DNA from 2 places in the Streptomyces sp. NPDC040610 genome. Region 1 is predicted to be linked to the other one. Evidence: riboswitches for the same ligand, from Rfam matches in the RefSeq annotation. Region 1 holds a riboswitch; the other holds the start of a gene.
The links. A riboswitch is a leader RNA that binds a small molecule or an ion and turns the genes downstream of it on or off. The one in region 1 is predicted to bind S-adenosylmethionine.

Region 1 (7,649 bases):
CATGCACATCTCCTTCGATGTGCGCGGTGGTCTGCTGATCCGGCAGATCCACCACTGGGCGGCGCTGATCTTCCTCGCCGGCATGTTCGTGCACATGATGCGCGTGTTCTTCACGGGTGCGTTCCGCAAGCCGCGTGAGGTCAACTGGCTGTTCGGCTTCCTGCTGTTCGTCCTCGGCATGTTCACCGGCTTCACCGGTTACTCGCTCCCGGACGACCTGCTCTCCGGTACCGGTGTGCGCTTCATGCAGGGCGCGATCCTGTCGGTGCCGATCGTCGGCACGTATCTGTCGATGTTCCTGTTCGGCGGAGAGTTCCCCGGCGGCGACTTCGTGGCCCGGTTCTACTCGGTCCACATCCTGCTGCTGCCGGGCATCATGCTCGGCCTCGTGGTGGCGCACCTGATCCTGGTCTTCTACCACAAGCACACGCAGTTCGCGGGCCCCGGCAAGACGAACAAGAACGTCGTCGGCATGCCGCTGCTCCCGGTCTACATGGCCAAGGCCGGAGGCTTCTTCTTCCTGGTCTTCGGCATCATCGCGGCCATCGCGGCGATCGCCTCGATCAACCCGATCTGGGCTCTTGGCCCCTACCGGCCGGACCAGGTGTCCACCGGCGCCCAGCCCGACTGGTACATGGGCTTCGCCGAGGGTCTGATCCGAGTGATGCCCGGCTGGGAGATCAACATCTGGGGCCACACGCTGGTCCTGGGCGTGATGATCCCGCTGGCGATCTTCCCGCTGGTCCTGGTCGCGCTCGCGGTCTACCCGTTCATCGAGTCCTGGATCACCGGGGACAAGCGCGAGCACCACATCCTGGACCGCCCGCGCAACGCCCCGACCCGCACGGGCTTCGGTGTCGCCTGGATCACCGCCTACATGATCATGCTGGTCGGTGGTGGCAACGACCTGTGGGCCACGCACTTCCACCTGTCGCTGAACGCGATCACCTGGTTCGTCCGGATCTTCTTCTTCGTCGGACCGGTCATCGCCTTCATCGTCACCAAGCGGATCTGCCTGGGCCTGCAGCGGCGCGACAAGGACAAGGTGCTGCACGGACGCGAGTCCGGCATCATCAAGCGCCTGCCGCACGGTGAGTTCATCGAGGTGCACGAGCCGCTCAACAAGGAGCAGCTGCACACCCTCACCGCGCACGAGCAGTACGCGCCGCTCGAGATCGGCCCGACGGTCGACGAGAACGGCGTCGAGCGCAAGGTGACGGGCTCGCAGAAGCTGCGGGCGAAGCTCTCCAAGGGCATGTACGGCGAGGAGAGCCAGATCCCGAAGCCCACCGCCGAGGAGTACAAGGAGATCACGAGCGGCCACGGCCACCACTGATCACCTGAGCGCTTCCAGGCGCTGACCCGAAGGTCGCCACGGCAGGAGCCCCGTCCAGTGCATGGACGGGGCTCTTTGCCGTGCTGGGGGCTGGATAGGGTGGACCCACCCCAAGAGCTTGGGATGTCTTCGTCTACGAACCCAGGAGCGGCCATGAGCGCTGTGACCCCCGCAGGAGGCGACACCGCGGCGGCCCGTTCCTGGCCCGACGTACTGAACGGGCTGCTCGACGGGCGCGACCAGAGCGCGGACGACACGGCCTGGGCCATGGACCGCATCATGAGCGGCGAGGCCACGGACGCGCAGATCGCGGGCTTCGCGGTGGCGCTGCGCGCCAAGGGCGAGACCGTCGAGGAGATCTCCGGTCTGGTCCGGACGATGTACGCGCACGCCCATGTCATCGAGGTGCCCGGGCCGAGCGTCGACATCGTCGGCACCGGCGGCGACGGCGCCAAGACCGTGAACATCTCCACCATGTCGGCGATCGTCGTCGCCGGGACCGGCGCGAAGGTCGTCAAGCACGGCAACCGCGCCGCGTCCTCGGCGAGCGGCGCCTCCGACGTCCTGGAGAAGCTCGGCGTGAACCTGGAGCTCACCCCCAGACGGGTGCGCGAGGTCGCCGAGGAGGCCGGGATCACCTTCTGCTTCGCGGTGAAGTTCCACCCCGCGCTGCGGCACGTGGCGCCCGCCCGGCGCGAGCTGGGCATCCGGACCACCTTCAACTTCCTCGGCCCGCTCACCAACCCGGCCAAGGTGCGGGCCCAGGCCACCGGTGTCGCCGACGCCCGGATGGCGCCGATCCTCGCCGGTGTCCTCGCCGAGCGTGGCTCGTCGGCGCTCGTCTTCCGCGGTGACGACGGACTCGACGAGCTGACGACGACGGCCACCTCGCGGGTGTGGGTGGTCCGGGACGGGGGCGTCCGCGAGGAGGCCTTCGACCCCCGGGACGTCGGCATCGACCTGGTCCCGGTCGAGGCGCTGCGGGGCGCCGACGCCTCGTACAACGCGGAGGTCGCACGGCGGCTCCTGGACGGTGAGACGGGGCCCGTGCGGGACGCGGTGCTCCTGAACTCCGCGGCGGCGCTGGTCGCCCTGGAGCCGGGCGACGGGCCGCTCACGGAGCAGGTGCGGGCGGGGATGGCCAAGGCGGCCGAGGCCATCGACTCCGGGGCGGCGAAGGCCGCGCTGGCGCGCTGGGTCACGGCCAGTAACAGCTGAGCCCCGTAAGGGGCGCGGGGAACTGCGCGCTCAGCGCGCGAAATGCCGCAGACGCGTCTGCCGAGTACTGAGCAGACGCGTCTGCGGCGTTTTCGTGGCTGGCCGCGCAGTTCCCCGCGCCCCTTACGGGGCTCGCCAGTCCGGATTGTGGACTGCGGTGTTGCGCGTCCAAGATCGTGTGGCAAGATGCTGCGCAGGTCATGAGCGACAGCGACTAGGCCCCGGCCCGCTGTCCGGCAACCCTCCGTCCGTGGCGGGGTGCCCCGGGTGAAGACCAGGCGGTGGACAGCAAGGTCCGCCGCAAGCGCGGACCCCTCGCGTCACCAGGGGTCCTGGTCGTCGAGGGAGCAGTCTCGTGGTTCAGCGAATGCGCTAGGGCTTCGGCCCCGTTCTGAGAATCCTCCGTCCGGCCCGTGTACGGCCGTGCGTCGAGGCACCCCCCGTACGCGAAGTGGCCATCGTGCCGTCGTGCGGGTCCTTCACAGCCATTCCGCCCTGTCCTGCCGGGAGATACCGCCATGTCCGCACGCCCGCACGCCGTCGCCACCGACTCCGCCGACCCCTGCTGCGCCGCCCCGCTGCCGGTCCTCGGCCGCGACGTCACCGTCCCCCTCGTCACCGGCGGCGAGGTGACCTACGCCGCGCTCGACTACGCCGCCAGCGCCCCGGCCCTGCAGCGGGTCTGGGACGACGTGGCCGCGTACGCGCCGTACTACGGGAGCGTGCACCGCGGCGCCGGATACCTCTCGCAGCTGTCGACCGACCTGTTCGAGAACGCGCGGAAGACCGTCGCCGAGTTCCTGGGCTGCCGCGAGGGCGACCAGGTGGTGTTCACGCGGTCGACCACCGACTCGCTGAACCTGCTCGCCGCCGCGCTGCCCGCCGACTGCCAGGTCTTCGTGTTCGAGACCGAGCACCACGCCTCGCTGCTGCCCTGGCGGGACGCCCGCGTCACCTACCTCGACGCCCCGCGCACCCACGACGAGGCCGTCCACACCCTGGAGCGCGCCCTCGCCGACCGCGACCCCTACGGCCCCGCCCTGGTGTGCGTCACCGGCGCCTCGAACGTCACCGGCGAGCTGTGGCCGGTGCGCGAGCTGGCCGCCGCCGCGCACGCGCACGGCGCCCGCATCGTCCTCGACGCCGCCCAGCTCGCGCCCCACCACCCCGTGGACGTAGCGGAGTTGGACGTCGACTGGATCGCCTTCTCCGGGCACAAGCTGTACGCGCCCTTCGGCTCCGGCGTGCTCGCGGGGCGGGCCGACTGGCTCCAGGGCGCCGAGCCGTACCTCGCAGGTGGCGGGGCCTCGCGGAAGGTCGCGCGGCGCGCCGACGGGGGAGTGGACGTCGAGTGGCACGACACGGCCGCCCGGCACGAGGCCGGCTCGCCCAACGTCATCGGCGCCTACTCCATCGCCTCCGCCTGCAAGGCCCTGGACGAGGCCGGGTTCGACGCGCTCGTGGAGCGGGAGCGGCACCTGATCGCGAAGGTCACCGAAGGGCTCGCCGCGGTGCCGCAGGTGCGGGTGCTCTCCCTGTTCGGGGACGACGCGCCGCGCGTGGGCGTCATCTCCTTCGTCGTGGACGGCTGGAACAGCTCGCACTTCGCCGCCGCCCTGTCCGCCGAGTACGGCATCGGGGTGCGCGACGGCCTCTTCTGCGCCCACCCGCTCGTGCGCACCCTGCTCGGCGGCGCCCCCGACGAGCCCGGCGAGTGCGGCGCCCCGGAGGCCGCGCCCGGCGAGCGGTCCCTGAACGCGATCCGGGTGAGCTTCGGCGCGGGCACCCCCGACGAGCACGTGGAGCGCTTCGTGCGCGCCGTCCGCGAGCTGGTGACCGACGGGGCGCGCTGGAACTACCGCACGGAGGACGGGCGGTGCGTGCCGGACACCGGCGTGGCGGAGACGGGTGCGGTGGCGGTCGGAGCGGTGGCGGCCGGCGCGGCGGACAGTGCCGCCGTCGGTCCCGCGGACGCGGCCGCTGCCTGACGCCGCAGCCGGGACCCCAGGACGATCATGCGCAGGGCGCGCTCCGTCGCGTCCGTCAGGAACTCGCCGCCCCGGCTCAGCGCCTCCGGGAGCGACACCGGGGCGGGCAGGATCGCGCTGTAGGCGTCCACACCGAGCTCCCGGACCGCGTGCGCCCCGTCCCCGATGGTGCCCGCGAGCACCAGGACGGGCCGCCCGAACCGCTTGGCGCGCCGGGCCACCTCCGCCGGGACCTTGCCGCGCGGCGTCTGGTGGTCCAGGGCGCCCTCGGCGGTGACGACCAGGTCGGCGCGGGCGAGCCGGGCGTCCAGGTCCAGATGGTCCAGGAGCACGTCGAAGCGGGGCAGGAGCCGGGCGCCGAGCGCGGCGAGCCCGGCGCCGAGGCCGCCGGACGCGCCGGTCCCGACGCCGTTGTAGAGGTCGGTGGTGACGTTCAGGTCGCGGGTCAGGACGTACGCCCAGCGTTCGAGGCCGGCCGCGAGCTGCTCGACCTGGGCGGGGGTCGCGCCCTTCTGCGGGCCGAAGACGCGAGCCACGCCGTGCTCGCCGCACAGGACGTTGTGCGGGTTGCAGGCGACGAGCAGTTCGGTGTCCGCGAGGCGCGGGTCGAGGCCGGTGGTGTCGATGTGGTGCAGCCGCATCAGCTCGCGCCCGCCGTACGGCAGTTCCCAGCCGTCCTCGTCCAGGAGCCGGGCGCCGAGGGCCTGCAGCGCGCCCGCGCCCCCGTCCGACGTGCCCGAGTCGCCGCAGCCCACCAGGATGCGGCGGGCGCCGGTGTCGAGGGCGGCGCGGATCAGCTCGCCCACGCCGTACGTGGTGGTGGCGCCCGGGTCGCGCAGGTCCCGCGGGACCAGGCTGAGGCCCGCCGCCGCGGCCATCTCCACGACGGCGGTGCCGGAGCCGAGGAGCGCGAAGTGGGTGCCGATGCGCTCGCCCACGGGGCCCGTCGCGGGCAGCGCCACCAGGCGGCCCCCGGAAGCCGCGGCCAGTGCCTGTGCGGTGCCCTCGCCGCCGTCGACCAGCGGGATCAGGTCGACGGCGGCGTCCGGCACGACGCGCCTGACCCCGGCGGCGATGGCCTCCGCCACGGACTGGGCGGACAGGGACTCCTTGAAGCCGCTGGGGGCGACGGCGAAACGGGTGAGGGGCATGGACGTACTCCTTGAAGTGGTGAGCGAGCGGCGAGGGAGTGGGGCTCAGCGGACGACGGGCACGCCGAGCAGCGGCCACACCGCGAGGGCGAACAGCAGGACGAGCGCGGCCGTCAGGGGAGCCAGGACGGCGGACAGGCGGAGCAGGTCGCGCGGGGTGTAGGTGGGTGTGCCGGGTATCTCGGCGAAGAGCGTCACCGGCTTCGCGGACGCGGGCAGGGTGTGGCAGAAACCGGCGGCCGCCGTGGACGCGAGCGCGGCCGCGACCGGGTTCACGCCCGCGCCCACGGCGGCCGCGACCACCAGCGGCACCAGGACCGACGAGCGGGCCGAGCGGGACTGGAGGACCAGGTGCGCCGCCGTGCTGATCGCGATGACGGCGGCCAGGAACAGGCCGGGCGGCAGATCGACGGGCAGCCCCGACACCAGCCACTTCGCCGCGCCCGAGTCGGCGAGCGCCACGCCCATCGCCATCGTCGCCGCCATGAACAGCAGCAGCGCCCACGGCACGGTCTTCAGGGCGTCCTTCAGGCGTACGGTGCCGAGCGCGGGCGAGGACGCGACGACCGCGCCGATCAACGCGACCACGGCGGGCGGCACTTGGTGCAGGGGCTCGCTGCACCACAGGGCGACGACGGTGGCCAGGAGCAGGGCGCAGCGCGTCTCGGCGGGCTCCCAGGGGCCGGTGACGGGGTGTTCGCTGTGCTCCTGGATCTGTTCGGCGGTGATGTGGACGGGGCCCGTGCGGTCGGCGCGGCGGGTCGTCGTCCACAGCACGGCCTCGGCCGCCAGGTGCGAGGACGCTATGGCGAGCGGCAGGCCGAGCAGCAACCACTGGGTGAAGCCGATGCGTTCACCGGTGGCCTCCCACAGCACCGACACGGTGATCAGATGCGCGCCCGCGCCGATCAGGGTCGCGACGGCGGACAGCAGGATCACGGTCGGGAACAGCAGCGCCAGCATCACGACGAGCCGCTTGCGGTCGGCGAGGACCTTGGCGAGCGCCAGGAAGACGGGCACCGCGAGCGCGGCCCGGCCGGAGGTGGCGGGCACCGCGAAGGCCGTGACGACGAGGGCGGCGGTCGTCAGGTGCGTCAACTGCCGGACGCTGCGCGCCCCGCTGACCAGGAACGCCGCCGCCCGCCCCGCGAGCCCGCTGCGCGCCACGGCGGCGGCGAGCACGAACGCGCAGATCAGCAGCCACACCGTCTCGTCGCCGAGGGTCCCGAAGAGGGTGTCGCTGCTGATCACGCCGGTGGCGGTGAGGGCGAGGCCCGCGCCGAGCGCGATGTACGTGTCGTCGATCGGCGTGCCGATCCAGGCGCAGGTGGCCAGGGCGAAGACGGCGAGGGTGAGGCGGGCGTCACCGCTCAGGCCGGGGAAGTTGCCGGGGACGACGAGGAGTGCGCACAGGCTCAGCGCCAGGCAGAGCAGGATCGTTTGCCGCGGGGTCAGGGTCACGGCACTCAGCGTTCAGGCGCGCCGTGAGCCCCCAATGAGCCGAAGATGAAAGGAACTTCACCGGCGGCCCGCACCGGGCCCCGGCACTCGCCCGGGCACCAGGGTCCGGCACTCACCCGGGCAGCCGGTACCCCATGCCCCGCACCGTCTCCACCCGCTCCGCCCCCAGCTTCTTGCGCAGCGCACGTACGTACACGTCCACGATGTTCGACCCCGGGTCGAAGTCGTAGCCCCACACGTGGGACAGGATCTGCTCCCGGGAGAGCACCTGCCCGGGATGGCGCAGGAACAGCTCAAGGAGCACGAACTCGCGCGCCGTCAGGTCCACCGTGCGCTCGCCGGAACGGGCCCTGCGCGTGCGCAGGTCGAGCGTCACCTCGCCGCTGCGGAGCACGGTCACCTCGGGCGCCCGCGCCGCCGTGCGCAGCCTCAGGCGCACCCGCGCGAGCAGCTCCTCGAACCGGAACGGCTTCGTCATCCAGTCGTCGGCGCCGC
Region 2 (7,649 bases), on a different contig from region 1:
ACCCGCACTTCGCGGACCCGGGTCAGACCTCACCCCCCATGGGTTGGGGGTGTGCGCCGGAACGCGTCGACCGCGGCTGAATGTATCTGTCCAACTGCCCTCTGCAACAGGTCAATCGGACGAGAATTCTGGGCACGCGCTATCGGAGATTTCCGGAGAATTCCACGGAACTCAGGGCAAGTCGGGCCCGACAAATGTCGCATAGGGCTCAAATAGGCAGGACACTTTGGCTACTTCTTGTCGGCTCCGCGGCCGACTTCGAATATGCGCGCGGCACTGCGTACGCCGGAAACGGCGCTCCATTCCCAACTGTACCGCGCTCAACCATACAGAATTGCCCCCTCCGCTTCTCTCGCGGAGGGGGCAGTCCCGGTGACTCTGCGTGCGCTCAGCCGCCGGCGACGGCGGGAATGATCGAAACCCCGGCGCCGTCCGGCGTCGCGGTCTCCAGACCCTGCTCGAACCGCACGTCGTCGTCGTTCACGTACACGTTCACGAACCGCCGCAGCTTGCCCTGGTCGTCCAGGACCCGGGCGGCGATACCGGTGTGGTTCTTCTCCAGGTCGGCGATGACCTCACCGAGAGTCGCCCCCTCGGCGGCGACCTCGGCCTTGCCACCGGTGTAGGTGCGAAGAATGGTGGGGATGCGGACGTTGACACTCATGGGTTCACCTCAGGGGTACGGGGAGGACGGGGGCGCCCCGTCAGGGGCGCGGGGAACTGCGCGAGGACGGACCGCGACCCGCAGTCGGCAGCGGACCACAGGCCCTACGGCGACTAACCGGCAAGCCCCGCGGAGCGGAACGCGTCGAGGCTCGGCTTGATCGTGGCCGTCGCCTGGGACGTCTCGGCGACCGCGTCGAGCGTCTTCAGGCCGTCACCGGTGTTCAGCACCACCGTGGTGAGGGTCGGGTCGATGAGCCCGGCCTCCACCAGCTTCTTGGTGACGCCGACCGTCACACCCCCGGCGGTCTCCGCGAAGATCCCCTCCGTGCGCGCGAGCAACTTGATCGCGTCGACGACCTGCTCGTCGTTCACGTCCTCCACCGCGCCACCCGTGCGGCGCGCGATGTCGAGGACGTAGGGCCCGTCGGCCGGGTTGCCGATGGCGAGGGACTTGGCGATGGTGTCCGGCTTCTGCGGCCGCACGACGTCGTGGCCCGCCTTGAACGCGGTGGACACCGGCGAGCAGCCCTCCGCCTGCGCCCCGAAGATCTTGTACGGCCTGTCCTCGACGAGGCCGAGGGCGATCAGCTCCTTCAGACCCTTGTCGATCTTCGTGAGCTGGGAGCCGGAGGCGATGGGGATGACGAGCTGGTCGGGCAGGCGCCAGCCGAGCTGCTCGCAGATCTCGTACGCGAGGGTCTTGGAGCCCTCTCCGTAGTACGGCCGCAGGTTCACGTTGACGAAGCCCCAGCCCTCGCCGAGCGGGTCGCCGATCAGCTCGGAGCAGAAGCGGTTCACGTCGTCGTAGTTGCCCTCGATGCCGACGAGCTCGCCGCCGTACACCGCGGCCATGACGACCTTGCCCTGCTCCAGGTCGTGCGGGATGAACACGCAGGAGCGGAAGCCCGCGCGGGCGGCGGCGGCGCCGACGGCACCGGCGAGGTTGCCCGTGGAGGAGCAGGACAGGGTGGTGAAGCCGAAGGCGCGCGCGGCTTCGAGCGCCTGCGCGACGACGCGGTCCTTGAAGGAGTGCGTGGGGTTGCCCGAGTCGTCCTTGACGAACAACTTGCCCTGCTCGACGCCGAGTTCGGCGGCGAGGTTGTCGGCCTTGACGAGCTTGGTCCAGCCCGGGTTCAGGTTCGGCTTGTCGGCCACGTCGGCGGGGACGGGAAGCAGCGGGGCGTACCGCCAGATGTTGGCGGGGCCTGACTCGATCCGCTTGCGCAGGCCCTCCGGGTCGCCGAGGGGAAGGTCGTAGGCGACTTCCAGGGGTCCGAAACACTCGGCGCAGGCGAAGATGGGGCCGAGGTCGAAGCGGGTTCCGCACTCGCGGCAGGAGAGCCCGGACGCGGGTCCGAGATCGACGGTGTCCGCGGAAGGCGTGGTGGTGGCGACAGTCTGCACAGCCATGGAGGCGAGGCCCTTTCTCCTCATCTTCCCCGCGGCGCATCTCGCCGCGAGACGGAATTGGCACCTTCCCGAGCCGGGAGCCTCGCGGCGCGCGTTCGCGGCGACGAGACCGGCTGGAGGGTTGCCGGGGCTTCAACGGGCCGTATCCCTCTGCCCCTCTGGATGAGCGGTATTCGATTGTGACGCCCGGGACCCCCGACATGCGATGGTCACCGGCGTTGTTCAAGACTGTAACCGAAGCCTTGGACCCTTGAGATAGTCGTCCGATGCGCGAGATGGATCACAACCGGGAGGACGCGCGTGCTGGAAGAGGTCGAGCGCTGGCTGAGCAGGCGTTCCTGGTCCGTCGCCGACCGAGCGCCCGGCGCCCTGACAGCCGCCAAGCGTGACCTCGGCACCTCGGTGAGCGTGGTGCTGCCCGCCCTCGACGAGGAGGAGACGGTCGGCGGGATCGTCGCCGAGATCCGCGAGGAGCTGATGGAGCGGGTGCCGCTCGTCGACGAGCTCGTGGTGATCGACTCCGGCTCCGCGGACCGCACGGCCGAGGTGGCGGCGGCCGCCGGAGCCCGGGTGGTGCACCGGGACGCGATCCTGCCGCGGCTGCCCGCCGTGCCGGGCAAGGGCGAGGTCCTGTGGCGTTCCCTGCTGGTCACCCGCGGTGACATCGTGGCGTTCGTCGACGCGGACCTGAAGGAGTTCTCGGCGGACTTCGTCTCCGGCATCGTGGGGCCGCTGCTCACGGAGCCGGACGTGCAGTTCGTGAAGGCGATGTACGACCGCCCGATGACGGTGTCCGACGGCCCCGCGGCCGACGGACCCGCGTCCGGCGCGACGGCCGGGCAGGGCGGCCGGGTCACCGAGCTGATGGCGCGGCCCCTGCTGAACATGCACTGGCCGCAGCTCGCGGGCTTCGTGCAGCCCCTCGGCGGCGAGTACGCGGCCCGCAGATCGCTCCTCGAACGCCTCCCCTTCCCCGTCGGGTACGGCGTGGAGCTCGGCCTGCTCGTCGACGCGCTGCACACCGTCGGCCTGGACGCGCTCGCGCAGGTCGACGTGGGGGTGCGCAGACACCGGCACCAGGACGGGCAGGCGCTCGGCCGGATGGCGGCGGCGATCTACCGCACCGCGCAGCTGCGGCTCGCCCGCGCCCATCTCGTACGCCCCGAGCTGACCCAGTTCGTCCGCGGCGAGCACGGCTTCGAGCCGCGGACGTACGCGGTGGACACGGAGGAGCGGCCGCCGATGGTGGAGGTGGCGGAGTACGCGGAGCGGCGGGTGGCCTGAGGGGGCGGGCCGGGGTGACGTGCGGGCTGGGCCAGGGGCTGCGGGCAGGTCGTATACGGTCCGCCCGGCGTCCGTCCGCCGTCCGTCCGCCGTTCGCGCGCGGGGCGCGGAGGGGGTGCCTCCGGCAGGGCTGCCCGGCAGGGCCGCTCAGGGATGTGACGTTCCCGGCCGTACGTTTGAGCGTTTCCGCGAGCGGCTAGGTTTCGGCACATGGCTTCCGAGCAGGCGGGCGCAGCCCAGGTCCTCGTCGCGTCCAACCGCGGCCCGGTGACGTACTCCCTCGGCGCCGACGGGACGCTCGCCGCCAAGCGCGGCGGCGGCGGGCTCGTCTCCGGGCTCAGTGCCATCGGCGACGAGGCCGACGCCCTGTGGGTGTGCTCGGCGCTCGGCGACGGCGACCGGGAGGCCGTGCGGCGCGGGGTCGGCGAGCCGGGGGTGCGGATGCTCGACATCGACGCCGCCGTGCACGCCGACGCGTACAACGGCGTCGCGAACTCGGTGCTGTGGTTCGTGCACCACATGCTGTACCAGACGCCCCTCGAACCCGCCTTCGGGCCGGAGTTCCGCGCCCAGTGGGCCGCGTACGAGACGTACAACCGGGCGTTCGCCGAGGCGCTCGCGGGCGAGGCGGCGCCGGGCGCGGCCGTCCTCGTGCAGGACTACCACCTGGCGCTCGTCCCCGGCATGCTCCGCGAACTCCGCCCCGACCTGCGCATCGGGCACTTCTCGCACACGCCCTGGGCGCCCGCCGACTACTTCCGGCTCCTTCCCGACGACATCGCCGAGCAGCTCCTGCGCGGGATGCTCGGCGCGGACCGGCTCGGCTTCCTCACCGGGCGCTGGGCGGACGCCTTCACCGCGTGCTGCGTGGCCGTCCTCGGCGGGACGTCCGGGACCCGGATCGGGGTGCACGGGCTCGGGGCCGACGCGGACTTCCTGCGGGAGCGGGCGCGGCGCCCCGACGTCGAGGAGCGCCTCGCCGCGCTGCGGGAGCAGGTCGGGCCCGGGCGGAAGGTCATCGTCCGGGTGGACCGGACCGAGCTGTCCAAGAACATCGTGCGCGGACTGCACGCCTACGCGCAGCTCCTCGCCGAGCGGCCCGAGTGGCGGGAGCGGGTCGTGCACGTCGCCTTCGCCTACCCGTCGCGGCAGGACCTCGCCGTCTACCGCGAGTACACCGCGGAGGTGGCGCGGGTCGCCGACGCCATCAACTCCACGTACGGCACCGACGGCTGGACGCCGGTCGTCCTCCACGTCAAGGACGACTTCGCCCGCTCCCTCGCCGCCTACCGGCTCGCCGACGTCGCCCTCGTCAACCCCATCCGGGACGGCATGAACCTCGTCGCCAAGGAGGTCCCCGTCGTCTCCGACGAGGGCTGCGCGCTCGTCCTCTCCCGGGAGGCCGGGGCCTACGAGGAGCTCTCCGAGGACGCGCTCACCATCAACCCGTACGACGTGTCCGCGACGGCCGCGGCGCTCCACGAGGCCCTCCTGATGCCCCCCGCGGAACGCGCGGAGCGCACCAAACGCCTGGCCGCGGCCGCCACCGCCCTCCCCCCGACCCAGTGGTTCCTGGACCAACTCCACGCCCTGACCACCCCTTGACCACCCCCTGGCCCGCGGCTCCGCGACGGGGGCGGCCGCCGTGCCGTCAGGGCAGTCGGGCCGCCAGGGCCGACAGGAGGGCGACCACGCCGACAGGCCCGTCGGTCACCACGTCCGCGCGGTCGGCCAGCTCCGTGACCTCGGGGCTTCCGCTGCACACAAGAAGCCCCCGCACCTCCCCGTCCGACCGCAACTTGTCCACCGCCGTGAAGGCGGGCACGTCCCCGAGGTCGTCCCCGGCGTACAGGACGGACTCGGCGCCCACCTCACGTACGTAGTCGACGAGGGCGACCCCCTTGTCGACGCCGGGCGGCCGCAGTTCGAGGACGAGCCGCCCCGGCTCGACGATCAGCCCGTGCCGCGAGGCCAGCTCCCCCAACGGCCCCCGCAACGCCTCGAACGCGGCCTGCGGATCCAGGGCCCGCCGCGTGTGGACGGCGACAGCCCGCCCCTTCTCCTCGATCCAGGTCCCCCGCCACGCCCCGATCGCGTCCAGGAACCCGGGCAGCTCGGCCCGCACGGCGGCGACGCCGGGATGCGGCTCGGCGGCCTGCACGGTCCCGGTGACGGCGTCCCACCGCTCGGCCCCGTAGTGCCCGAGCACGACGAGGTGTTCGAGCCCGGGAACCCCGGCGAACCCGCCGTAGCGGACGGCGACCCCCGCGGGCCGGCCGGTGACGACGGCCACGGAGCGGACCTTCGGGGCGAGCGCGGCCAGCGCGGGCACCGCGTCGGGATGGGCCCGCGCCCGCTCGGGATCGGGCACGATCGGCGCCAGCGTGCCGTCGAAGTCGAGGGCGATCACGGCATGTTCGGGCCGGGCCAGAAGCGCGGCGAGCCCGTCCCGCCCGGCGGGAGTGAGCGGCTGCGGCAGGGAGTGCGTCGGGTCACCCATGGGCCAGACCTTAACGTCAACGCTCGGCGCGCCGCGCCTGTCGAACCCGCCGCAGTCGGTTCACGGTGACCGGATCGTGGGCGAGGGCCCGCTCGTCGTCGAGGAGGGCGTTCAGGATCTGGTAGTAGCGGACGGGGGCGAGCCCCAGCTCCTCGCGGATGGCCCGCTCCTTGGCGCCGGGCCCGGCCCAGTTGCGCCGCTCCAGGGCGAGCACGGCCTTGGCCCGCGCGGAGAGTTCACCGGGACCGGCGGGTTCACCGGGCCCGGCCTGCGCGTCGTCGTCCGTCATGGCGCCCACGCTAACCCCGGCGCCCCCGCGTCACTGCGCGCTCTCCTCCGCGTCCGCCTTCGACTCGATCTGCCCGAGGATGGACTCGGGGCTGCCGTTCTTGTCGACGGTCTTGCCGATGTACTTCTTGATCTGCACGGAGACCTGCGCCCAGGACGTCTTGTCGACCGGGTACAGCTGCGAGGCGGGCAGCTCCTCCAGGAACTGGCCGAGCTTCGCGGAGTCCTGCTTGTTGTCCGTCATCTCCTGCGACGCCGACGTCGTGACGGGCAGCAGGTCGTACTCGCGCGAGAAGTCCAGGACGTTCTTCTTGCTGTAGACGAAGTTGAGGAACTCGCCGATCTCCTTGCGGTGGCCGTTCTGCTTGAAGGCCATCATCCAGTCGGCGACACCCATCGTGGACTGGGCCTTGCCGTTGACGCCGGGCATCGGCACCATGCCGTACTTCAGGCCCTTCTTCGAGGCCATCTGCATCAGCGTGGGGTGCCCGTTGAGCATGCCGACGTCACCGCGAGTGAACGCGGCGAAGGCCTCGGCGCGGTCGAGTTGGGCGGGCGGGGTGGGCCCGGTGAGGCCCTTGCCGACCAGCTCGTTCTTCAGCCAGTCGAAGGTCTGTACGTTCTGCTTGGAGTCGATGTCGTACGAGCCGACGTTGTCGGTGTAGCCGCCGCCCCCGCTGAGCAGCCACTGCATCGTCTCGGCCTGCGCCTCCTCCGGGCCGAGCGGCAGCGCGTAGGGGATCTTCACGCCGCGCGCCTTCAGCTTCTGGGCGGCGGCCTGGAGCTCGGTCCAGCTCTGCGGCGGCTTGATCCCGGCGCTCTTGAACAGCTTCTCGTTGAAGAAGAGCAGGCGCGTGGACGCGGCGAACGGCATGCCGTACTGCACCCGGTTCACCTCGCCGGCCTTCGAGAGCGGGGCGAGGAAGTCGGCCTGGGTGGGGATGGAGAGCAGGTCGTCGGCGGAGTACAGCTTGTCCCGCGCGGCGTAGTCGGCGTACGCGCCGATCTGGGCGAGGTCGGGGGCGTTCCCGTCCTTCACCATCTCCTTGACCTCGCGGTCGACGTCCGTCCACGAGTACACGGTCACATCGACCTTGATGCCCGGGTGGTCGGCCTCGAACTTCTTCGTCAGCTCGCCCCAGTACTTCTTGGAGCTGTTCGCGGAGGAGTCGCCGTAGTCGGCGGCCACGAGCTTGAGGGTGACGTCCCCGGAGTCCCCGGAGTCGCCGCCGCAGCCGGCGAGCAGCGCCGTCATGCTCAGTGCGGCCACCGCCGCGGTCAGACCTGTCACGCGCCGCTGCACTGCTGTTTCCCACCCTCGTCGTACGTACAGAACCGCGAGTTTCCCCCGCGCCCGGATACAAGGTCTACACCACCCGAGTATCACTTCTGCAACGGCCTTGCCTTATTGCCCACGTCCGGCGAGTTTTCAGCCCGTCCGGCGTTTGAGGACGAGCGCGCAGCGCGACCGGCGGCGCCCCGTCCCACGGCAACGGGACAC

Region 2: it holds a riboswitch for S-adenosylmethionine, as region 1 does, so the genes downstream of both, thrC (threonine synthase) here and ACZ6AA_RS32020 (aminotransferase class V-fold PLP-dependent enzyme) in region 1, are expected to answer to the same signal.

What each region holds. Positions count from the first base shown of each region.
Region 1 covers NZ_JBVIXA010000011.1:256,741-264,389, reverse strand. The annotation lists gene qcrB (cytochrome bc1 complex cytochrome b subunit) at 1-1,336, shown strand, start outside; gene trpD (anthranilate phosphoribosyltransferase) at 1,490-2,554, shown strand; SAM riboswitch class IV at 2,751-2,867, shown strand; gene ACZ6AA_RS32020 (aminotransferase class V-fold PLP-dependent enzyme) at 3,073-4,542, shown strand; partial or broken gene ACZ6AA_RS32015 (glycerate kinase family protein) at 4,623-5,693, opposite strand; gene ACZ6AA_RS32010 (SLC13 family permease) at 5,739-7,154, opposite strand; gene ACZ6AA_RS32005 (response regulator transcription factor) at 7,267-7,649, opposite strand, start outside.
Region 2 covers NZ_JBVIXA010000005.1:59,405-67,053, reverse strand. The annotation lists gene ACZ6AA_RS19050 (ubiquitin-like small modifier protein 1) at 389-664, opposite strand; gene thrC (threonine synthase) at 778-2,100, opposite strand; SAM riboswitch class I at 2,094-2,245, opposite strand; gene ACZ6AA_RS19040 (glucosyl-3-phosphoglycerate synthase) at 2,377-3,360, shown strand; gene ACZ6AA_RS19035 (alpha,alpha-trehalose-phosphate synthase (UDP-forming)) at 3,571-4,965, shown strand; gene otsB (trehalose-phosphatase) at 5,012-5,860, opposite strand; gene ACZ6AA_RS19025 (DUF3263 domain-containing protein) at 5,877-6,149, opposite strand; gene ACZ6AA_RS19020 (ABC transporter substrate-binding protein) at 6,180-7,451, opposite strand.